2 regions of the Caballeronia eucalypticola genome follow, and region 2 is predicted to be linked to the other one. Evidence: riboswitches for the same ligand, from Rfam matches in the RefSeq annotation. Region 2 holds a riboswitch; the other holds the start of a gene.
The links. A riboswitch is a leader RNA that binds a small molecule or an ion and turns the genes downstream of it on or off. The one in region 2 is predicted to bind thiamine pyrophosphate.
Positions count from the first base shown of each region.

Region 1: it holds a riboswitch for thiamine pyrophosphate, as region 2 does, so the genes downstream of both, thiC (phosphomethylpyrimidine synthase ThiC) here and ACMX25_RS25575 (FAD-dependent oxidoreductase) in region 2, are expected to answer to the same signal.

Region 1 covers NZ_JBLKRU010000002.1:259,247-270,874, forward strand. The annotation lists gene ACMX25_RS03350 (AAA family ATPase) at 1-1,433, shown strand, start outside; gene arfB (alternative ribosome rescue aminoacyl-tRNA hydrolase ArfB) at 1,430-1,843, shown strand; gene ACMX25_RS03360 (L-lactate permease) at 2,017-3,615, opposite strand; gene ACMX25_RS03365 (hypothetical protein) at 4,260-4,715, opposite strand; gene ACMX25_RS03370 (glycine zipper 2TM domain-containing protein) at 4,954-5,166, opposite strand; gene thiC (phosphomethylpyrimidine synthase ThiC) at 5,392-7,323, opposite strand; TPP riboswitch at 7,619-7,747, opposite strand; gene ACMX25_RS03380 (hypothetical protein) at 7,917-8,099, opposite strand; gene ACMX25_RS03385 (EamA family transporter) at 8,143-9,249, shown strand; gene ACMX25_RS03390 (entericidin A/B family lipoprotein) at 9,799-9,939, opposite strand; gene ACMX25_RS03395 (sensor histidine kinase) at 10,341-11,628, opposite strand, start outside.
Region 2 covers NZ_JBLKRU010000025.1:75,338-86,965, reverse strand. The annotation lists gene ACMX25_RS25625 (ABC transporter ATP-binding protein) at 1-30, opposite strand, end outside; gene ACMX25_RS25620 (STAS domain-containing protein) at 250-519, opposite strand; gene ACMX25_RS25615 (MlaC/ttg2D family ABC transporter substrate-binding protein) at 516-1,145, opposite strand; gene ACMX25_RS25610 (MlaA family lipoprotein) at 1,271-2,182, opposite strand; gene mlaD (outer membrane lipid asymmetry maintenance protein MlaD) at 2,294-2,860, opposite strand; gene mlaE (lipid asymmetry maintenance ABC transporter permease subunit MlaE) at 2,979-3,746, opposite strand; gene ACMX25_RS25595 (ABC transporter ATP-binding protein) at 3,743-4,561, opposite strand; gene thiE (thiamine phosphate synthase) at 4,679-5,746, opposite strand; gene ACMX25_RS25585 (thiazole synthase) at 5,743-6,555, opposite strand; gene thiS (sulfur carrier protein ThiS) at 6,579-6,776, opposite strand; gene ACMX25_RS25575 (FAD-dependent oxidoreductase) at 6,785-7,930, opposite strand; TPP riboswitch at 8,148-8,276, opposite strand; gene ACMX25_RS25570 (ABC transporter ATP-binding protein/permease) at 8,630-10,381, shown strand; gene ACMX25_RS25565 (MFS transporter) at 10,524-11,628, shown strand, end outside.

The DNA.
Region 1 (11,628 bases), on a different contig from region 2:
GCATCGCGCTCGCGGCGCCTACCGGTAAAGCGGCGCAGCGCATGCAGGAGGCACTGGCCGAACGCGCCAGTGTGTTGCCGCCAGAACTGGCCGAGCGTTTGCCGCGCACGTCGTTCACGCTGCAGCGTTTGCTTGGCACACAGGCGAACGGGCGCTTCCGGCATCATCGCGACAATCCGCTGCCGTTCGATGTGATCGTGATCGACGAGGCGTCGATGATCGATGTCGCGCTCGCCGCGCATCTTCTCGAAGCGGTCGCGCCCGGCGCGCGGCTGGTGATGCTCGGCGACAAGGATCAGCTTGCCGCGGTGGAAGCGGGCGCTGTGTTCGCGGAACTGAGCGCGAGGCCGGTTTTCAGCGATTCAGGCTCGGCACGAATCGCTGCGGCGCTGTCGATGCCGGCAGAGCAGTTCATCGCCGCGTTGCCGAGTGCTCGCGAAACTGATGCGGATATTCAGGTGGCGCTGCTTGAAACGGAGCCCATGTGGATCGACGAACCCGGTTATCTGATCCCCGACGATGGCAACGAGGCTTACGAGGTGTTCGCCGGCTTGCCCGAAGTCGACTGGCATCCGGCGGCGCCCGTTGCACTCGACCAAACCGTGATAAGTCCGTTGACCGATTGCGTTGTTTGGTTGCAGCGTAATTATCGGTTCGGTCTGGATTCGGATATAGGCAGATTGTCAGTCGCGATCCGTCGCGGTTCTGTCGATGACGCGCTGAGCGCCTTGACGCTTGACAACCTGGACAACCCTGCCAGGGCAGCATTGCTTATCGACGATACGGGACCTCATCTCTCCGAGCGCACGCTGGCGCTCCTGAACGCCGGTTTCGAACAGTACGCGCGAACGCTCGCCAAAACGCTCAACGCGGGAACCGGGGCAGCACCGCTTTTCGATGCGCTCAATCGCTTTCGTATTCTCGCTGCTACGCGTCACGGGCCGCGTGGCGTCGATGAAATCAACGCGCGCGTATCGGCGTGGGTCCGGGCGGCTGCTTCCGTCACGCTGAGCGCAGGCGCTCAATGGTTCGCGGGGCGGCCGGTGATCGTGACGCGCAACGACTACGCGCTGGGCGTGTTCAATGGCGATATCGGCATCGCGCTACCGGCGGCCAGTGGCGCGATGCAGGTCTGCTTCCGGATGGCCGACGGCACGTTACGGATGCTCTCGCCCGCTGCGTTGCCGCCGCACGACACGGCCTTTGCGCTGACGGTCCACAAATCGCAGGGCTCGGAATTCGATCACGCCGCGCTGGTCTTGCCGAGCGCGTTTGGCCGCATGTTGTCGCGGGAACTGGTTTATACGGCGATCACGCGGGCGCGTAGCCGCATCGATGTGATCGGCTCGACGGACGTCTTCGCACAGGCCGTCCGGACACCCACTCGGCGTGACTCGGGTCTCGCCGCGCGCATCGCGGAGGCGGCATTGTGAATCATTCGATCGAGTATGTAATCCAGCCGAACGAGGTCGAGCTGAGCGCCGTGCGTGCACAGGGGGCGGGCGGGCAGAACGTCAACAAGGTGTCGAGCGCCATTCACCTTCGTTTCGACATCCAGGCGTCGTCGCTTCCGGAAACGATCAAGATGCGTCTGCTCGCATTACGCGACAGTCGCATCACGCGTGAAGGCGTGATCATCATCAAGTCGCAGGAACACCGCACGCAGGACATGAATCGCGCGGCGGCGCTGGCGCGCCTCGACGAAATGATCCAGCGCGTCAGCGTGACACGCCGTACGCGCGTGGCGACAAAACCTACGCGGGCGTCGCAGTTACGAAGAGTCGATGGAAAAGTGCGGCGAGGCGCGGTGAAGGCAACGCGGGGAAGGGTGGTGGGAGAGTGAGTGCAGGCGGGATGTCTCGTACGGTATTCGGCTTTTGGCCCGCTCGACGCTTACCGACTCCATCGCCGTGCTCGCATCAGAAGCCCAAGCCCCGCCACTCGCATACACGAGCGGCGGGGCTATCGAAGATCAAAACAACCTCGCGAAGTTCAGGAAGCTCGCCCGCTTTCTCCTCAATGCGGAATCATCCACGTCAGCACATTCTGCTGCAGCCAGACCAGCACGCCGAGCAGCACGGTCAACAGGATGGAGTGCTTGAAGGTCTTCGCGAAAACCACGCCTTCCTTGCCTTTAAGTTCGGTGGTGGCTACACCCGTCGAGATGTTTTGCGGCGAGATCATTTTCCCCATCACGCCGCCGGATGAATTCGTCGCGGCCATCAGGATTGGGTTCAGATTGAGCTGCCGTGCCGCGACCACTTGCAGATTGCCGAACAGGGCATTGCCGGAGGTATCGCTACCGGACAGGAACACCGCCACCCAGCCGAGGAACGCCGACACCAGCGGAAAGAACGCTCCCACCGACGCTACGCCCAGTCCCAGCGTGTAGTTCATGCCGGAGTAGTTCATCAGGTACGCGAGTCCGACAATGGTCGCCACCGTCAGAATGGCGATGCGCGTCTGGATCCACGTATCCACGATAGACGCACCGAACTCGCTCGCGGGCAACCGCACGATCAGGGCAGTGATGATCGACGCCAACAAGATCGCAGTACCCGTCGCGAGCGGCTGGAAGTCCCAGATCGCACCGTAAGGCTGGTTATAAAGCGTGATAAAGACGGCGTTGTGGAGACCCGGCCATGGCACTTTGACATCGCCGATCAGGAAGATCTTTGCGATCGTCCACACGATCACCACCACCGATACCACGATCCATGGCACCCAGCCGTGGCCACCGGAAAGCTTGCCGCGCACCTGATTGGCCCGGTCCACGTTGACGGCAAAACGTTCGTCCGGTGCCGGTTTCCATACGCGCAGGAATGCAATGGTGAGGATCAGCGACACCATCGACGACAGCACGTCAGTCAGCGAATAGTTGACGTAGTTCGACGTGATGAATTGCGTGAGCGAAAACGCTCCGCCAGAGACCAGCAGCACCGGCCAGATCTTGAGCATGTTGCGAAAGCCCGCGTACACGCCGATCACATAAAACGGCAGCAGCAGGGCGAAGAACGGCAACTGGCGGCCGACCATCTTGGCGAGCAGGTCAGGCGACAGATGGGTCACGGCGCCAAGCACGGTGATCGGCACGCCGAGCGCGCCGAACGCGACCGGCGCAGTGTTGAAGATCAGCGTGAAGGTAAGCGCTTCGAGCGTCGGAAAGCCGAGCAGGATCAGCAGCGAACTCGTAATGGCGATTGGCGTACCGAATCCGGAGATGCCTTCCAGCAGCGCGCCGAAGGAGAAGCCGATCACCACCAGAACGATGCGCCTATCGTTCGGGAGATTGTCGATCATCCATACCCGGAACGCTTCGAAGCGGCCGGAGCGTTGCGCGATGTTATAGAGCAGGATCGCAGTGAAGACGATCCACATGACCGGCCAGACGGCGAACACAGCGCCCGCCGCGACAGAATCGATCGCGAGGCCCACGGGGAAATGCCACACGGCGATGGCGATGACTATACCAACGACCAAGCCGGCGAGCGACGCTTGCCAGGCGGGCCGGCGCGCCCAACCGAGCAGCACCAGCACGACCGCGATAGGCAGCACCGCGACGAGAAAGGACAAGCCGAGCGAGCCGCCGACCGGCGTCAGAATCTGATGAAACATATCGTCTCCTGGTTTTATTTTGATGATTATTTTGTTGAACGCGTGGCGTTCTCCAGTCATGGCGACCGGTACTGGTAGCCCCGTGAGCTTCGTTCGCCTTGCAAAAAGCGCGCCGACGCCCGACGCACGGCTGTAACTAAGCGCTTGCCTAACGCGTCTGGACTAAGGATAGGGCGAGGATGGCGCGCGTCAAGGAAGGATTAACCATACCTTGGGTCCTTCGAACGTCCATCGAAGCTTCAGCGTGTAGCGGGTTCATGCATCTCTGATGCATCGGCCCCGGTCTTAGGGGAGTCGAACGAAACCGAGCGCAATACCCAGACGGAGATTACGCCGAGGCAGGCGGCAAGCCAGAGTAGGACCAGCGCGAAGACCAGCATGATGAGGATTCCTGCGGCGGCAGCGTCCGGAGTGGCGCTGCTAACAGGGATCACAGCGAAAATCGTGCCACATCACGGGGACTGCCGTGGAGCCGCCCGTGGCCCACTACTGGCGCGATTGGACGTCGTAATCAACTAGGACGTGTAAACACAAACCGCGCTATGACAGCGCGGTTTGTGTGAAAGGGTTACATCGAACGGGTAAGGCTCGCCCAAGGGGAAACGCGGAGGGTGTGCGCTCAGTGATACCGCTCAGTCATGCCTTCAGCGCCGATAATAATGTCCGCGCCCACCGCCGCCCCAGCCAAAGCCGATCGACAGGGAAGACCCATAGCCATATGCGGGATATCCGTAGCCGCCGTAGTAGGCTGGGTAGGCCGGATAGGGCGCATAGACCGGATAGCTCGGGTAATAAGCGGGATACGGCGCATAGACTACTGGCGGGGCCGCGGCGTATTGCTGCGGCGGTTGCATGGTTGAGGCATACGCGGACGCCGGGGTGTTATCGGCGCCTTGATAATTCTGCTGCACATAGCCGGTGCCGGGCGCGCCCGCTGGCTCAACGGGAATTTCTTGTTGCGTTTGCGCTGTGCTGACTACCGGCGTGCCCGGATAGGTCGGATACGCCGGGTAATAACCATACGAGCCGTACGGCACGACGTAACAAGCGCTCAAGCTCAAAGCGCCCACAAGGGCGGATAGTGCGAGCTTTGGGCTCATGGTGCGACTCCTCATTGCGTCGAAACGCGACCGTTCGAATGAACGGGATGCCAGGAGCCTAGCGCATCGCCGAAATGCGGGAAAGTGCAGGGCGGTTACCCAATGTTTCGATCGGTTCCACTTGCCCTGGTTGTGGACGGCTCAAACATTGAGATTCGTTGCTACCCGATCGCCGCAGTGTATTAGCACGGCGACCGGACAAAGCAGTTCGAACAAAACGTATCAATTCACCGCCAACTTACTTGCCGACCTGATTACCAATCAAGCCGCCTGCGGCCGCGCCGCCCACTGTCGACAACGCGCTGCCACCGAGTGCTGCGCCCGCTACGCCGCCGACGCCCGCGCCGACCGCCGTATCGCGTTGACGGGTACTCATTTGGTCGCATGCAGACAGGCCGCCGAGAAGTGCGGCGATGAGAGCAGCAGCGCCAACCTGTTTGACCTTGTCCATTTCAACTCTCCAAAAACGATAAATCGCGGGTTGCTGTTAGACCGGCGGGGTATATTTCCTGCCGATTCTTTCAATCAAGAAGCAGAAACAGTGCCCGATCATCGTATTCGGCAGACAAATTTGTCTGAGCTTCTCAAACGAAAAGCGGCCTGTCGCATATGGCATGCGACAGGCCGCTTTTAATCATCACTGGATCTCGCGCCCTTGCAGGCGCCGGGCCGTTTTTTAAGTGCGCTGGTAAATCTCAGAGCCCTTCTTCACGAACTCGATCGCCTTCGTTTCCATGCCTTGCTTAAGCGCCTCGATATGCGATACCCCTTGTTTCGCCGCATATTCACGGACGTCCTGGGTGATCTTCATCGAACAGAAGTGCGGACCGCACATCGAGCAGAAATGCGCGACCTTGGCTGAGTCCTTCGGCAGGGTTTCATCGTGGAATTCCCGTGCCTTGTCCGGGTCCAGTCCGAGATTGAACTGGTCGTCCCAGCGGAATTCGAAGCGCGCCTTCGACAAAGCGTTGTCCCGCACCTGAGCACCCGGATGACCCTTCGCCAGATCGGCCGCGTGTGCCGCGAGCTTGTACGTGATGATGCCGGTCTTCACGTCGTCCTTGTTCGGCAGGCCCAAGTGTTCCTTCGGCGTGACGTAGCAGAGCATGGCCGTGCCGAACCAGCCGATCATCGCGGCGCCAATTCCCGACGTGATGTGGTCGTAACCCGGCGCGATATCCGTGGTGAGCGGCCCAAGCGTGTAGAACGGCGCTTCGTCGCACCAGTCCAGTTGCAGGTCCATGTTCTCCTTGATGAGCTGCATCGGCACGTGGCCCGGACCTTCGATCATCACCTGCACGTCATGCTTCCACGCGATCTGCGTCAGCTCGCCGAGCGTTTTCAGTTCGCCGAGCTGGGCTTCGTCGTTGGCATCGTAGATCGAGCCGGGACGCAGGCCATCGCCGAGCGAAAAGCTCACGTCGTAGGCCTTCATGATTTCGCAGATGTCCTCGAAATGCTCATACAGGAAGCTTTCCTTGTGATGAGCCAGACACCATTTAGCCATGATCGAGCCGCCGCGCGAGACGATGCCCGTCATGCGGTTTGCGGTCATCGGCACGTAGCGCAGCAGCACGCCGGCGTGGATCGTGAAGTAATCCACACCTTGTTCAGCCTGTTCAATCAGCGTGTCGCGGAAAATTTCCCAGGTCAGGTCTTCGGCCTTGCCGTTGACCTTTTCGAGCGCCTGATAAATCGGCACCGTGCCAATCGGCACCGGGCTGTTGCGGATAATCCATTCGCGCGTTTCGTGGATATGCTTGCCGGTCGAGAGATCCATGACCGTGTCGCCGCCCCAGCGGATCGCCCAGGTCATCTTGTCGACTTCTTCGCCGATCGACGACGTCACCGCCGAGTTGCCGATGTTCGCGTTGATCTTCACCAGGAAATTGCGGCCGATGATCATCGGCTCGCTTTCCGGGTGGTTGATGTTCGCCGGGATGATCGCCCGGCCACGGGCCACTTCGTCGCGCACGAACTCAGCCGTGATTTCCTTGGGCGCGTTGGCACCGAAAGCCTGTGCGCCGAACGCTTGACCGGGGTGCTGGCGGCCCATCATCGCGGCGAGTTTTTCGCCGTTCGGGCCGCTCGTGCGCAGCGATTCCAGATATTCAGCGCGGCGCTGGTTTTCGCGGATCGCGATGTATTCCATTTCCGGCGTGATGATGCCCTGGCGCGCGTAGTGCATCTGCGAGACGTTTTTGCCCCGTACGGCGCGACGCGGCGTGCGATGCAAACCCTTGAAACGCAGGTCGGCGGTGGCCGGATCGGCGGCGCGCTCGCGACCGAAATTGCTCGAGAGGCCGCCGAGAGACTCGGTGTCGCCACGTTCTTCAATCCATCCCTGGCGCACGGCCGGCAGACCCGAGCGGATATCGATCTTGGCGTCCGGATCCGAATACGGGCCGGAGCAATCGTAGACAAAAACCGGCGGATTTTTTTCGCTGCCGAAACTTTCGTTGGTGTCGGACTGCGTGATTTCGCGCATCGGCACGCGGATGTCGGGACGCGAGCCCGTCACGTAGATCTTGCGTGAATTGGGCAGCGGCGCGATGGCGGCAGCGTCGACGACGGCGTCGTCAGACAGGAATTTCGGGTTGGCATTCATGCGGCTCTCCTGTGTCGACCGGAGTTAGCGTGTCGGCCGGAGTTAGCCATTGAGTGCCTGCTCCGGTCCCTTGCGCTTCTTCCGGTCCCATGCAGTTGGTTGCTGTGGGGACGGATGTTTCCCAGCCGGCCGGCGATAAACGCCACGCGCACGAAATTGCACCCAATGGCACGAGACCGCACGAGAAACGGCTGAGTCAAACGCTAGCGCTGGGAGACTGGAGAAAAGCAGAGGGGAGACGAGCGGACTTGGCGGGGATGCGCGAGGAAGAGATAGACCCTGAAGACCCCAAGCGCTGCGAAATCCGAACGCTTCCCTGCGCTGGCATTATCCAGATCAGGTTCAAAGGGTATTTCTCACCCGCGACACACCGGCAATCCAGCGATGGATGCCGATATGCAGCGCAGGACCCCCGCGTTAGCAGCCGCAACAATACACCTCGCCGTAGCGTGTTGGCAACCATCTGTAACACTCACGCGTGCGTGTGCATTGCTTACTGCATAATGGCGACCACCGTGTTTTCCCGGATGCGCTTCGACATTTTTTACCGAAACGCACCAGACTCGCGGCGGCTCATGCCGGCTTTCAAGCCGTTATCGAGCTTCGGCACGTTGTTGCCCGACCCTTTTTTCTGCTTCCGACATGTTGTCCTGCCTTGCCCGTTTTGCCGCGATGCTCAAGCGGCATACGCGCCGTTCTTCACTTCCCCTGGTTTCGGGCGAAGCGAAACCGGTGTTTTTCAGCTTGCCTGTCAAGTTGACTGCGAGCTTGGTCATCCGGCCGGCTGGCGTTGCAATCATCTTCGCCGCGGAGTAACGGATGTCTACACCGCTGCCGCCGCGATTGCCGGATTCCGATTCGCCACCCCACCCCTTCGTGCCACCGCAGTCACAGCCTTTGGCTGACGTGCTGCCGTTTCCGCAGGCAGCAGCCGACGCTGCGTCGCCGTCGCCGGACGTGCTGCCGGACGTGACGAGTACACAATCTGTCGCCGATACCCCCGCGCGTCGGCCATTCAATCTTCCCAACCATTTCCCCTTCCGGCTTCCCGCGACTCGCAGCGGCCGCGTGGCGCTTGCCCTCTGCGTGGTGTACATCGTATGGGGTTCGACCTACATGGCGGTGCATCTGTCGCTGGAATCGTTCCCTCCGCTGATGCTGTCCGGGTTGCGCAACCTGTTCGCCGGCATTGGTTTGTTCATCTTCGCTGCGCGCCGTGATCCGGTCTGGCCGACTTTCGCCGAAGTGCGAAACGCTGCGGCTGTCGGAACGTTGCTCGTGGGTTTGTCGAGCGGGATGCTTGCGTTCGGTATGCGCACGGTCGAGACCGGCACGGCTGCCGTCATGGTGGCGACCGTGCCGCTGTTCGCCACGGTTATTGCCGCCATTGCAGGCCGCAAAGTGGCGAAGGGCGAGTGGGTCGCCGTCGGGCTGGGGCTGGTCGGAATTGCGTTGCTGAATCACGGTGATCCGTCGTCGGGGTCGACTGCAGGCAGTCTTGCGATTCTTTGCGGCGCGCTCTTTTGGGCGGGCGGTTCGTTTCTCGCGGGGCGTCTGAAGCTGCCGTCTGATTTGTTGGTATCGACGGCATTGCAGATCAGCCTTGGAGGCGCGATGGCGACTATCGTTGCGTGGGTGTCCGGTGAACGTATCGTGAGCATGGGCTTCACGCCGTTCATGGCTTACCTGTACCTGATGCTCGTCGGCTCGATGGCCGCGTACGTCGCGTATGCGTACCTGATTCGCCACACGAGTCCGATTATCGCGAGCAGCTGCATGTACGTGAATCCGGTGGTGGCCGTGGTGATAGGCGCGCTGTTTCTCGGCGAGGTGATCACGAAGTGGACCGTGATGGCGACCCTCATCATCCTGGCGAGCGTGGCTTTGTCGTTCTGGTTCGATTACAAGAGGCGCGGTCTGGTTTGAGGACGGCGGGACGAAACAACCGGCACTTCAAAAACGGCGGACCGTTCGGAGCAAATCCGGAGAAACGGGCCGCTGTTTTTTTGAGTTGCGCAAGTCGTAGGGCGAAGATGGAAATTCAGGGCTTGGCCGGCAGCATGATTTCTCATCAATCAAACAAGAAAAGGACCGGGCATGACATCATTTTGCGCATGAAAGCGTTAGCCTTAAAATTGGCTGTGAGCCCTTTCAGCATTGGCTTTAGCCAAATTTTGCGCACAACCGCGCGCTGAAAAAAGCACAAAACTCTGGATATGGTGCAGCACAAAACTCTAGTTATGGTCTTAGGTCTCGGGAGTTCACTTTGTGGCCCCGTCCAATAAAAGACTGGATGCTTCACTGCCAACTGATGCAATTTCGCATGTCTTTCGCTAAGACGCAAAAAAAGAACCTCCGCAAAGGGAGGTTCTTTTGATCGTCATCCTGGCGAATTCCGCGGCCGGTTCGGCTTCGGGTGGGCAACAAATTGCCGGCGGTCACTGACCGCTAAGCCTTTGTCGCTGGCTTTCTCACTTACTCGGCGTTGTGCTTATCGGCCGAATTCGTGATGGCGTTGCCGCCCTTTGACAGGTCCTGGCCGGCGCCGGCCACTGTGTTGCAAGCTGCGAGTGCGGCGGATCCAACGATCAACAGCAAAGCGATAATTCGAGTCATGAGCAATTCCCCTTGAGTTTGATGCAGGTACGCTGGCGGTTCGGCCTTGAACGCGTACCCGATGTTCGAATCCTGGCCACTCGATGTCCAGCAGCGAAAGCGAATAACGAAAGCGGCTGCAAAAGCAAATACCGGACACATTGTGGCCTTGGCTAAGACCGATCGCGGAAGCGGCCGCCGGGATCAACTCACGTGATCAAACCAGCACCAAAAACCCGCGGCTACCACTTCTTTAATCGGCCACACCGGTCCGATGAATCATAAAAAACTGCGCGATCGCAAGCTGTAGGCGCGGATGTTTTTATCGTGTAGGTGCAGTCTGCAACTGATGTCGGCACCGTCCTACAAACTAAGTGCGAGCGCCCGCCAATAAAAGCCAACAGGCCGTCCACTTTCCATCCTCATGCGTCGAAGTTACGCGCGCGGGGCATGGTGACACGAATATCGGTTCCGTGCGGAACACGCCGTTCGATTTCAATACGCCCGCCGCGCGCGCTGACCCTCTGGCGCATCCCCAGCAGGCCATGCGTGTGCGTGCGCTGCAGGTCCTGCGGGCGAATGCCGACGCCGTCATCGGCTATATGCATCGATACCCTCACGTCATCAAGCGCCAGCGCGATCGACACACTCGATGCCCGCGCGTATTTGGCCGCGTTCGTCAGCGATTCCTGCGCGACCCGGAACAACGCGATTTCGACTTCTTCGCCGAGCTTGATGTCGTCATCGGGGAGCGCGAGTTCGAGCGTCCAGCCGGTGCGTTGCGCGGTTTCATCGGCGAGGGTTCGCAGCGCCGTGACCAGTCCGAAACTGGCAAGAACGGTTGGCCGCATGTCTTCGATAATCCGCCGCTTCAGCGCAATCCCCTGATCGAGATTCGCCAGCGCACGGCCCAGTTTTTCGGCCATCGCGGGCTCGGCGCCCTTTAGCTTGTTGTTGACCCAGGCCACATCCATCTTGCTGGCCGTCAGGATTGAACCGAGTTCATCGTGCAGTTCGCGGGCAAGCTGGGTCTTCTCGTTTTCACTCACCGATTGCAAATGCCACGCAAGGGCTTCAAGTTGCCGCGTGCGATCAAATACGAGCTGGTCGAGCTCTTCCTGTTGCGTAATCAGTTTTTGCTGCACCCGGTCTTGCTTGTCCAACTGGATACCGAGATTGCGAAACAACAGCAGGAACAACACGATATTCAACGCGCACAACGCGCCCACGCAGAACGTGGAAATGCGCTGGTCGGCGCGGCTCGCGTCGAGCGCGGACTGCGCCCGCCGTTCTTCATTTAGACGCAGCAGGGCGAGCGCGCTGTCGAGGATATCGGTACTCGATGCGCTGTCTGAACCCGAGCGGGCAGCGAGTCCCGAGTTGATTCGCGCGTCGAGGATCGTGCTGACCTGGTTGAAACTGGCGAGCGCGGTGTCGTCCGCTTTGCGCCGATAGTACGCATCGAGCGACGCAACCGTTTGTTTGATCCGCGCTGCCGCCGCGTTGTAGTGGTCGGTGTAGGTGTTGTCGGGCGCGAGACGGAACGCGCGTTCATCGGCAGTCAGGGACGCGATATCCGCCGCCAGCGCGGTCAACTGGGTGGTGGCACCTTTCGCGTCGAGCGCGGTCTCGTATTCCGCGGCAATCCGCATGCGGCCGGATTCGAGTATCACCAGGCCGCCAACGGTAATCACAATAGCGACGGTCATC
Region 2 (11,628 bases):
CTTGACGTTGCGTATTTCTATGGCTGACATGACAGTGCGCGCGCCGGCGGGGCTGCGCCTCGATGTGTGCGGATCGGAACCAGAACCGGCCTTTACAAGACTGAAAGGCGGATAGCAGGCCGAAAAAACGGTTGATTATAGGCCAAACGCGGCAGAGCTTCGCCGCTAGCTAGTCCGTGACAACCCTGCGAACCCTGCGGGGCGCGTTCGATCAATATCGAATCGCGCCGATGTTTCAGCAGGACAGGGTCAATGTCGGAGGGTGAGGAGCGTGTCTACGCCATAGGCTTGCGCGAGACTGGCAAGCCCGGAGGGGAGGTTGACGACAGTAAGCGCCGCGCCGCGCGCCGCTGCCGCGCGTTGCCACGCGAGCAGGACGGCGAGCGCCGACGAATCGAATTGCTTGAGCGACGCGCAATCGACTTCGGTCGCGCCCGCGGCGATACGCGACAAACCCGCGTCGAGCGCGCTTCTTGCGCTCTCGTGCGTGAGCGCCGCGGCGGTTTCGAAGCGATTCACGATGCCTTGCCGTTCGCCAGTTGCTGATTACGCTGCGTGAGGAACTGCACCAGCCCTTCAACGCCGTGTTGCTGGATCTGCTCGTTGAACTGCTGCTGGTAAGCCTGGATCAGCCACGCGCCGAGCACGTTGATGTCATAGACCTTCCAGCCCTGCGGCGTCTTGTACAGTCGGTAATCGAGCTCGATCGGCGAACCGTTGTTCAGCACCACCGAACGCACCACCACGTCTGTGTCGCTGGGATCGGCACGGAACGGCTTGTACTGGACCTGTTGGTCGCGAACCTGCGCAAGCGCACCCGAATACGTACGGATCAGCAGCATCTTGAACTGCTCGACGATGTCTTTCTGTTGCTGCGGCGTCGCCGTGTTCCAGTTGCGTCCCATGACCAGACGCGTGGTCCGCGTGAAGTCCGTGTACGGCAGGATCTTCTCGTTGACCAGTTGTGTGATGCGCGTGATGTTGCCGGACTGGATCTGCTTGTCGGCCTTGATCTGATCAAGCACTTGCGACGTCACCGTCTTGACCAGCCCGTCCGGGGTGGACATGTCGGCGGCCTGCGCGAACGCACCGCTGCAAAACGCCATCAGCACTGCAAACAGGGGAAGTAGAAATAGTTTTTTCATTTACGGACTCTGCAAAAAAAGTGGCCTGGGTTTGAGCGCGGCGTTCACCATGAGTTCATCCTCCACGCTCTATTCGGCCATCAAAAGGCTTTCGTTATATTACCGGGTCGTCATCCTGCATGCTTTTAACGCAGCCTGAACGACGGGAACGACGGAATCCGCGGAGGCACCATCTGGTCCGGCCGCACTGAAGTCGCGCCGGGTTCGCTCGCGGCAGCCGCACCGGAAGCTGCTTCCGCTCCTGATGCCGCCGCAGGCGCCGCTGTGGTTGCTGAAGCAGGCGCCGCGCCTGCTGCCGCACCGCCGTCTACATCTTCGTACTTCGGCAGCGATTCATTGCTGTCGCTCATGCTGCTATTACCGGTGATCAGGTACTGACGACGCTGCAGATACGCATTACGCACGAACGAATACTTGTCGAGCGCTGCGTCTGACAGTACATCGCCGGCGCCAAGCAAGTTCGCCCGCGTGTTGACCAGTTGCACGCCGAACAGCGTGGTACGGAACCAGGTCGGATCGACATAGCTGGTCACGCTGCCGAAATAATCGACGACCGTTCCTGCTGTATCACGCACCGTGCTGGGTCCCAGCAACGGCAACACGACATACGGACCCGCCGGCACGCCGTAGTGGCCGAGCGTCAAGCCGAAATCCTGCGTGTGCTTCGGCAGTCCGGCAACACTCGCTACGTCGAACAAGCCCGCCACGCCGAAGATCGAGTTCATCACGACGCGCATGATGTCCGACACGCCGTCTGCAATCTTCAACTGCACCAGATTATTTGCAGCCGTATAAATATCGCCGATATTGCCAAAGAAGTTCGTGACGCTGTCGCGCACCGGCTGCGGCGTTACGTACACGTAGCCCTTCGCAATCGGCTTGAGCGCGACTTCATCGATCTTGTCGTTGATCGTGAACATCGTCCGGTTGTAACTCTCGAACGGATCGCCCTTGGTCGGTGTTGTAACGGTTGCGCACCCGGCAAGCATCGCCACCGCCACCATCACAGCCGCGCTGCTTACGCGCATTGCCTGCATTTCTTTTTCTCCTTATTGATGCTGACCCGAAGGCGGCCTTGCACTGCGAGATCGGCCGGCCTTCGGCTGCCTGGAATTTCCTGGCTCATTAAGCGACGTGTCGGGCGGCTTTTATTGAGCCGCCGCGCTCGCGCCCATCGCACTCGCCGCACCCGGGAATGTCGGTGCAGCGGGCGTTGCAGCAGGTGCGGCAGCGCTTGCCGGACTCTTCGAAGCGCCGGAATCCGCCGCCTTGTTGTACAGGAATTGCCCGATCAGATTTTCAAGCACGACCGCCGATTGCGTCATCGAAATGGTGTCGCCCGCCTTGAGCATCTGGTCGTCGCCGCCCGGCTCCAGGCCGATGTATTGCTCACCGAGCAAGCCCGACGTCAGGATCTTCGCCGACGAATCCTTCGGAAACTGATACTGCTTGTCGAGATCGATCGTGACCAGCGCCTGATACGTGTTCTGGTCGAAACCGATGGTATCCACACGACCCACCGTCACGCCCGCGCTCTTCACCGGCGCACGCGGCTTCAGTCCGCCGATATTGTCGAATTTCAGCTTGACCGCGTAGGTCGGCTGAAACGACAGCGAACTCATGTTGCCCGCCTTCAACGCCAGGAATAACAGCGCCACGAAACCCAGCACCACGAAGAGGCCGACCCAAAAGTCGAGAGCAGCAGTCTTTTTCATCGTCTTCCCAAAGAATCTTGTCGCAGTTTTTTGCGTGAAGGACTGTGCCCTTCACAACGTCCACGAACCGGTGAACCGAATCGCCACGCACAGCGCGTCGCGCAACGTCCCGGACTAATCAGTTGAACATCAGCGCGGTCAGCAGGAAATCCAGCCCGAGCACGGCCAGCGAGCCGTACACCACTGTCTTCGTGGTCGCGCGCGAAACGCCTTCCGGTGTCGGCTGGGCTTCATAACCCTGGAACAGCGCGATGAACGTGACGGCAAAGCCAAACACCAGGCTCTTGATCACGCCGTTGCCCACGTCGCTCCATACGTCGATGCCGCCTTGCATCTGGGACCAGAACGCGCCCGAATCCACGCCGATCATCAGCACACCGACCACATAACCGCCGAAAATACCGACCGCGCTGAAAATGGCAGCCAGAACAGGCATGGCGATGATGCCGGCCCAGAAGCGCGGGGCCACCACCACTTTGAGCGGATCGACGGCCATCATTTCCATGGCGGTGAGCTGCTCGCCGGCTTTCATCAGGCCGATCTCAGCGGTGAGCGACGTTCCCGCGCGGCCCGCGAACAGCAACGCGGTCACCACCGGCCCGAGTTCGCGTACCAGCGAGAGCGCGACCAGGAGGCCGAGCGCTTGCTCGGAGCCGTATCGGTTAAGGGTGAGATAACCCTGCAAACCGAGCACAAAACCCACGAACAAACCGGAAACCGCGATGATCAGCAGCGAATAGTTACCGACAAACAGGATCTGTTTCGTGACAAGACGCGGCCGGCGCATCAACGGGAAAAATTCGACGACCAGGCGCAGGAACATGCGCGTGGCGTAGCCAATGGTGCCGAAGCTGCCGAGCACCGTGCGTCCGATGGCGCTGATCATGCCTTTGCTCCGAGTCCAAAATCCGCCGCCAGCGGCGTCGTGCTTGGATAGTGAAATTTGAACGGGCCGTCCGGCGTACCGTCGATAAACTGCCGTACCGACGGTTCCTGGGACGCCCGCAATTGCGCCGGCGTGCCTTCAGCCAAAACGCCGCCGTTCGCGATGAAATACACGTAATCGGCAATGGCGAACGATTCGGGCACGTCGTGCGTCACCAGGATGGACGTGGCGCCCAACGCACTGTTCAGCGTGCGGATCAGATTCGCCGTGATGCCGAGCGAAATGGGATCGAGGCCGGCGAACGGCTCGTCGTACATCATCAGTTCGGGATCCAAGGCAATGGCCCGGGCAAGCGCCACGCGACGGGCCATGCCGCCTGATATCTCCGATGGCGCGAGATCGCGCGCACCACGCAAACCGACCGCGTTGAGCTTCATCAGCACGAGGTCGCGCAGGAGTTCTTCAGGCAGATCGGTGTGTTCGCGCAGCGGGAATGCGACGTTATCGAATACGGATTGGTCGGTAAACAGCGCGCCGAACTGGAACAGCATGCCCATCTTGCGGCGAAGCTCGTAAAGACCGTCGCGATTCTGCGTGCCGACGTCTTTGTCGCCAAACAACACCTGGCCGCGTCTGGCCTTCACCAACCCGCCAATCAAGCGCAACACGGTCGTCTTGCCACAGCCGGAACCGCCCATGACAGCCACAACCTGACCGCGCTTGAAGCGCATGTTCAGGTTCGATAATACGAGCCGGTCGCCGTAGCCGAAATCGACGTCGCGAAGCTCTAGCAAGGTCTCGGGAGAAGCTGACACGGAGGCTGACGATCCTTTTACACAAGAGGCCGAATTATAGGGCCTCTGCATGACAGGTGTCGTGGCGGTCCCTTTCGACTGGTTTAGCGGGCTGAACTTTTTTCCGAATCCGGGGCATTATCGCCCGAATTCGTGTTGCAGCGCAGAAATGGCGGCGGCCAGATCGGGCGCCTCTGTAACGGCACGCACGACTGCTGCGCTTCCTACACCGGTTGACATAATTTGTCGCAAGACCGAGCCGTTGACCCCACCGATTGCAACGAGCGGCACGATGCCGTCGAGCAAGCGCACATAACGTGCCAAACGCGACAAACCTTGGGGCGCCGTCGGCATGATTTTGGTCGTGGTCGGGAACACGGCGCCGAGGGCGAGGTAGCTCGGCTTGAAATGCAGCGCTTTCAGCATTTCATAGTAGCCATGCGTCGACAGGCCGAGGCGCAAGCCCGCTTCGGCGATCGCGTTCAGGTCGGCCGTGTCCACGTCTTCCTGCCCGAGATGCACGCCATATGCGCCGGCCTTGATCGCTGCCTGCCAATGATCGTTGATAAAAAGCTGCGCCTCGTGTTTCTTGCCGGCCGCCACCGACCGTTCGATTTCCTGTTTTAAATCGCCGGAATCGGTGGTCTTGCGGCGTAGTTGTGCCGTTCGGACACCCTGGTCGAGAACGCGTTCGACCCACTCCGCGCTTGGCAGGACCGGATAAAGACCGAGCTTGTCCGGACAAGGGGGGAACGGCTTCGACGGTGCCGCCGGTAAGTTGGCGACCTTTGGGAACGTGGAAAAATCGATGGGCCACGCGTCGAGTTGATCCAGATTGGCCGGACGCCACGCGAACGCCAGCACGAGCGCGTCGTGACGCTCGAAACCGCAATCAAGGAACGCGGCCAGCGCGGCTGGCCAATCGTCCGACCAATCCCCTTCCAGCGCGTATTCGACGTTATCCAGATGCAGCGTCGCCCGGCCCGCTTCTACTTCCAAGCGTCCAACTCCGTCCGGCAGCGGTTCATCGCCGGCGCCTACGATCAAATCTCCCGAGCGCGGATGATCCGGCTCGCTCAGGCAGATTCGCCATGACTTCGATGCGGCCGGCCACTCGCCCAGCCGCCGCCGGATTCGCTCGGCGGCTTCGAGCAGTTCATCGGCGGGCGGCCAAAACACTTCCTTATCCAGCAACACCGTACTCATACAGCACTCCCGTCTTGATGCCAGAACGGCATGCCGACCACCGGCGTGCTCGCTTGTGCGCTATCCCGTTCGGCCATTGGCCCGGCGAGATAAGCCATCCGCCCCGCTTCGACGCCCAGCGCAAACGCGCGCGCCATTTGCGGCGGAAACGTCGCTTGCGAGACGGCCGTGTTCAGCAACACGCCATCGAAACCCCATTCCATCACCTGGCACGCATGCGACGGCACGCCAAGACCGGCATCAACGATAAGCGGTACATCCGGCAACCGCTCGCGCAACGTGCGCAATCCATAGGGATTCGTCACACCTTTCCCCGTCCCGATAGGCGCGCCCCAAGGCATCAACGCCTCGCAGCCGACATCGAGCAGACGACGGCCAATCACCAGATCTTCCGTGCAATAGGGCAGCACCTTGAAACCTTCGCGGATCAATATGCCAGCGGCTTCCACGAGGCCGATCGGATCGGGTTGCAGCGTGTAATCGTCGCCAATCAGTTCGAGCTTCAGCCACGGGGTATCGAAGAGTTCGCGGGCCATGCGCGCCGTGGTCAGCACTTCGTCCACGGTTTGGCAGCCAGCCGTATTGGGCAACAACGCGACGCCGTGACGCTTGAGGACATCGAAGAAACCGGCTTCGCCTGTGTTCGACTGGCGCCGCAACGCGACGGTGACCATGCCGGGACGGGCGGCATCAATGGAATCCGACAGCGATTGCAACGACGGATAACGCGATGTCCCCAGCAGCACCCGGCTCGGGAATGACGTGCCATAGAGCGTGAGGCCGTCCGCGGTGGTGATGGTGGAAGTCATGATTCGATTCCTTTTAATAGTGCTCAGCCGCCGGCAACCGGCGAGACGATGTCGAGTTTGTCGCCGGCCGCAAGCGCCTTCGATGCGTGTTCGCCGCGCGCGACGAATTGCCCGTTCAGGGCCACGGCGAACGGCGGCTTTGCGCCGAAGGCCGCGAGGGCGTCGGTGACGGTGGCCGCGTCGGGCACGGAAAAAGACTGCTGATTGATGTGAATGTTCATGATGAAAGTCAAAGCACAGGCGCCGCGTGTTCGCAGCGCATCAAGGCGGACCAGCGGGCCCGGCGGCGCCAGTCGTCGAAGGAATCGGGGTTGGTGATCGCGCCGCCGAGCAGCGCTTCGGCCAGCGCACGGGCGGAATCGGCGACTTCGGGCGCGATCATGTAACCGTGTCGATACAGTCCGTTCACTCGCAAGGTTCGTGCGCCGTCCCAGACAATTGCCGGACGATGGTCGGGCAAGGTCGGCCGGCATTGCGAGTTGAGTTCGAGAATGCGCGCTTCGCCGAAACCCGGATGCACCGCGAACGCCGCGCTCAGGAGTTCGAGCGCTGAGCGCACGGTCATCGGCGACATGTCTTCGCCTTCCACTTCGGTTGCGCCGATCACGTAAAGGTCGTCCTGCTTCGGCGCGATATAAAGCGGATAACGCGGATGCAGCAAACGCACCGGCCGCGTCAGGCCGATACCCGGCGCATGCACGCGTGCGACTTCACCGCGAATGCCCCTTAACGCGGGCCATGCCGGCTTGCCGCCGAGCCCCCGGCAATCGATGACGAAATGCGCATCCGGCGGGGTATCGGTATCGATTGATGTATTCCAGTGAAGATCGACGTTACGTTCGGCCAAACCCGCGGCCAACGCTGTCAGCGCTTGCCGGTTGTCGAGCTGGCCTTCGTTCGGCAGCAGCCAGCCCTGCGGGAAACGCGTGCCAAGCGCCGGTTCCGCCGACGCGACTTGCGCGCCGGAGAGTTTGACGAAGCCATCGTGGAAAAGCTCGGCGGGCGCGTTCGCGCGCAAACGGCGCTCGAACAGCGGCGCCTCGGCGCGGTCGCCCGCATGCCAGACGACCAGCGTGCCATTGCGCTGAAAGAAGACCGGCTCCGGCATCTCGGCGATAAAACCCGGCCAGCGCTCAAGCGATGCCGCTCCGAGTTCGGTAATCAGCAATTCAGCGCTGGCGGCCTCGGCGAGCGGCGCGAGCATGGCCGCCGCGACCCACGCGGCCGATTGCGTGCCGGCGGCGTCGCCGCGGTCATACAGCGCCACCCGGTGCCCCGCACCCGCCAGCAGCCAAGCGACCAGCCGCCCGCACAAGCCCCCGCCCACGACGGCAAAGTCGTCTCGCCCGGACGCTCGGGAACGAGTGGAATGCACGACGGTCTTCACAATGACAACGCCTCCTCAGCAAACGCTGCAGAACGCACGGAGCACGGCACGGAAATCGAGATCGGGGGGAATGCCCGTTTCGAACCCTGGTTGCACGCACGGCGTACAAAACATATTTCAGGGACGAAACCACGGCGAGAAAGCGGCTAGGGAGCGCATTACTTGCGGCTCCTGCGCCAGCCAATACTGGAAGAAACTGGAAACGCGGCGGTTTCCGGAAACTTCCCTCGCCGGTATTACCCGGATCGGGTGCAAAGGGACTCTCTCAGCCTCGCCGCGCGTTTCTCCGTTGTTTTCAAGGGAGACGCGTGCCGAAGCACCCCTGTTTCGTCATCGATCATTAAAACATAAAAGCGAAACGACCCGCAAACGCGCTCACCTACATCAGGGATCAGCCGGCGAGCTTGCGCAGACAAACTGGACAGCCTTTCCTTTCGTTGATGCTGCGCGCACTCTGGCACAATGCCGCGAATGCCCGAGTTCGTCTGCAGCCCACGCGCAAGGCCCGCCGTTGGGTTGCGATAGCTCAGCCGGACCTGGATTAAGGAACACTTAAGTCACGCCCGAAACAATGCTGCGGCGCGCGTCGTCTTTAGTGGCCTTGATCATTGGGACGGAGCAGGACCATCCGCATCGATACCGCCAAGTTACAACCTGCCGCCGAGCCGGCACGCCTTCAGGAAGCTCATGACCACCACCACTCCCGACAACACAGAACAAAACGCCGACAAAGTGTCGGCGTGGAGTCTTATCAAACCTTACTGGGTATCGGAAGAACGCGGCATTGCATGGCTTTTGCTGATTGCGATCATCGCGATCAACATGACGGTCGTGTATATCAACGTGCGCCTGAACACGTGGAGCGCGGACTTCTACAACACGCTGCAGGCCAAGAGGGTCGCTGAGTTTCCGCGCTTGCTGCTGATCTTCGCCGGCCTCGCGTTCGCGTACATCCTGCTCGCCGTGTACGGGCGGTACTTGCGGCAAATGCTCGGCTTCCGGTGGCGCCAATGGCTCACGCACCGGTACCTCGAACAATGGCTCGGCGATAAAGCCTTCTATCGTATAGAACGCGATCGTCTCGCCGATAACCCCGACCAGCGGATCAGCGACGACCTGCAGTCTTTCGCGACAACCACGTTGTCGTTGTCGCTGGATTTGTTATCCACGCTCGTCACGCTCGTGACCTTCATCACGATTTTGTGGACGCTGGCGGGCGCGCTGACCTTCTCGCTGCTCGGCACGCCGATCACCATTCCGGGCTACATGGTCTGGGCCGCCGCGCTGTACGCAGTGCTCGGCTCGCTCCTGATTCAGCGTTTCGGCCACCCGTTGGTATCGATTAATTACCAGGCGCAGAAAGTGGAGGCCAACTTCCGTTTCGGCCTGATCCGTATTCGTGAGAACGCCGAGCAAATCGCGTTCTATGACGGCATCGAGACGGAAAACACTAACGCCAAGGGTATCTTCGAAACGATCCGCCAGAACTACTGGCAGATCATGAAGTACACGCGGCGGATGACCTTCGTGCTGTCCTTCTACGGCCAGATCGCGATTATTTTCCCGATCATGGTCGCGGCGCCCCGCTACTTCGCAGGCGCCTTCACGTTCGGCGTACTGATGCAGATCAGCTCGGCGTTCGGCACGGTCAGCGACTCGTTTTCGTGGTTCATCAATAGTTACTCGACCTTGGTCGAATGGCGCGCCACCGTGAACCGGTTGCGCGAATTCAAGCGCGTGATGCGCTCCACGCACATCAAGGAAGCGATTTCGCCGGCGACCGCCCACGGCGGCATCAACCTGCATTACACGGATACGAAGGCGCTGACCACGACCGGGCTGAAGCTCGCGTTGCCGAACGGCACGCCACTCGCGACAGTCGCAGACGTGGTGGTAAAGCCCGGCTCGCGCTGGCTTGTGCAAGGTCCGTCCGGATCGGGCAAGAGCACGTTGATGCGTGCGCTGGCCGGCCTTTGGCCGTTTGGAGATGGCACGATCGACGCGCCGGTCGACGCCAAGCTGATGTTCATTCCGCAGCAAAGCTATTTGCCGATCGGCACGTTGAAGGCGGCGTTGAGTTATCCGTCGACGGCAGAAGTCTTCTCCGATGAAGACTGTCGCCAAGCCTTGCGCGCCTGCAACCTGAACGGGTACGGCACGCGTCTGGAGGAGTCGGGGCATTGGGCGAAGATGATGTCGCCGGGTGAACAACAGCGGCTGGCGGCTGCCCGCGTGTTGCTGCACAAGCCGGACTTCATGTTCCTCGATGAAGCCACCAGCGCGCTCGATGCCGAGAACGAGATGCTGATCTATACGGCCATCATCGATGCGTTGCCGAACGCCGCGATCGTCAGCGTCGCGCATCGCGAGTCGGTAACCGGCTTCCATGAGAGCCGGATCGAGATCGAGCGCGCGGGGGTTGAAAGCGCGGTGGTTTGAGGTCGAAGGGGTTGGTTAGTGTACGTATGAACGCCGTGTAAGTTTTCAAAAGCAGGTTCTTTTTGGCCTGCTTTTCTCGTTTACCGACGCACCGTAGAATGCTCCTGAGCCTGCATGGCAGGCTTTGAACGGGAGATCGGATTTGCGAGCGTTCGAGTGGTTCACTGAGCTAACGACGCGCGAGCGCCGCACGCTTTACGCAGGTTTCGGCGGTTACGCCGTCGATGCCTTCGACTTCATGATCTACTCGTTCCTCATTCCCACGCTGATTGCCACGTGGGGCATGACGAAGAGCGAAGCCGGAATGATCGCGACGAGTTCGCTGATTTCATCGGCTATTGGCGGATGGCTCGCCGGCATTCTCTCCGACCGATACGGCCGCGTCCGCGTGTTGCAGTGGACCATCGGCACGTTTGCGTTCTTCACGTTTCTTTCCGGCTTCACGCATTCATTCGGGCAGTTGCTGGCCACGCGCACGCTGCAAGGCGTGGGCTTCGGCGGCGAATGGTCCGTGGTCACCGTGATGATGGCCGAGACCATTCGTTCGCCGCAGCATCGGGCGAAGGCCGTGGGGACCGTGCAGAGCAGCTGGTCATTCGGCTGGGGTGCAGCAGCGATTCTCTATTGGGCGTTCTTCGCGTTGTTGCCGGAAGATACCGCCTGGCGTGCGTGCTTCTGGATCGGCATCTTGCCGGCGCTGTGGATCCTCTACATTCGCCGCAATGTGAGCGACCCGGAGATCTATCTTGCGACCCGTCGGGCGCGTGATGCCGGCACTGAAACCGCCACTTTCTCCGATATCTTCAAAGGCTCGCATCTCAAGACAACCGTGCTCGGCAGCGCGTTGTGCACCGGCATGCTCGGCGGTTATTACGCCATCACCACATGGCTGCCGACGTACCTGAAAACCGAGCGTCATTTGTCCGTGTTCAACACGAGCGGTTATCTCGTGGTGCTGATCGTCGGCTCGTTTCTGGGTTACGTTTTCGGAGCCATTCTCTGCGACAAGATCGGGCGGCGCGCGTCGTTCGTGCTGTTTGCCATCGGCTCGTTTCTGCTTGGGATGATCTACACCATGATCCCCATCACCGACCACGCCATGCTGCTGCTCGGCTTCCCGCTTGGCATCGTCGTGCAAGGTATTTTTGCTGGGGTTGGTGCGTATTTATCGGAGCTGTATCCAAATGCGATTCGTGGCTCGGGACAGGGGTTTTGCTACAACCTCGGGCGCGGGCTCGGCTCGTTTT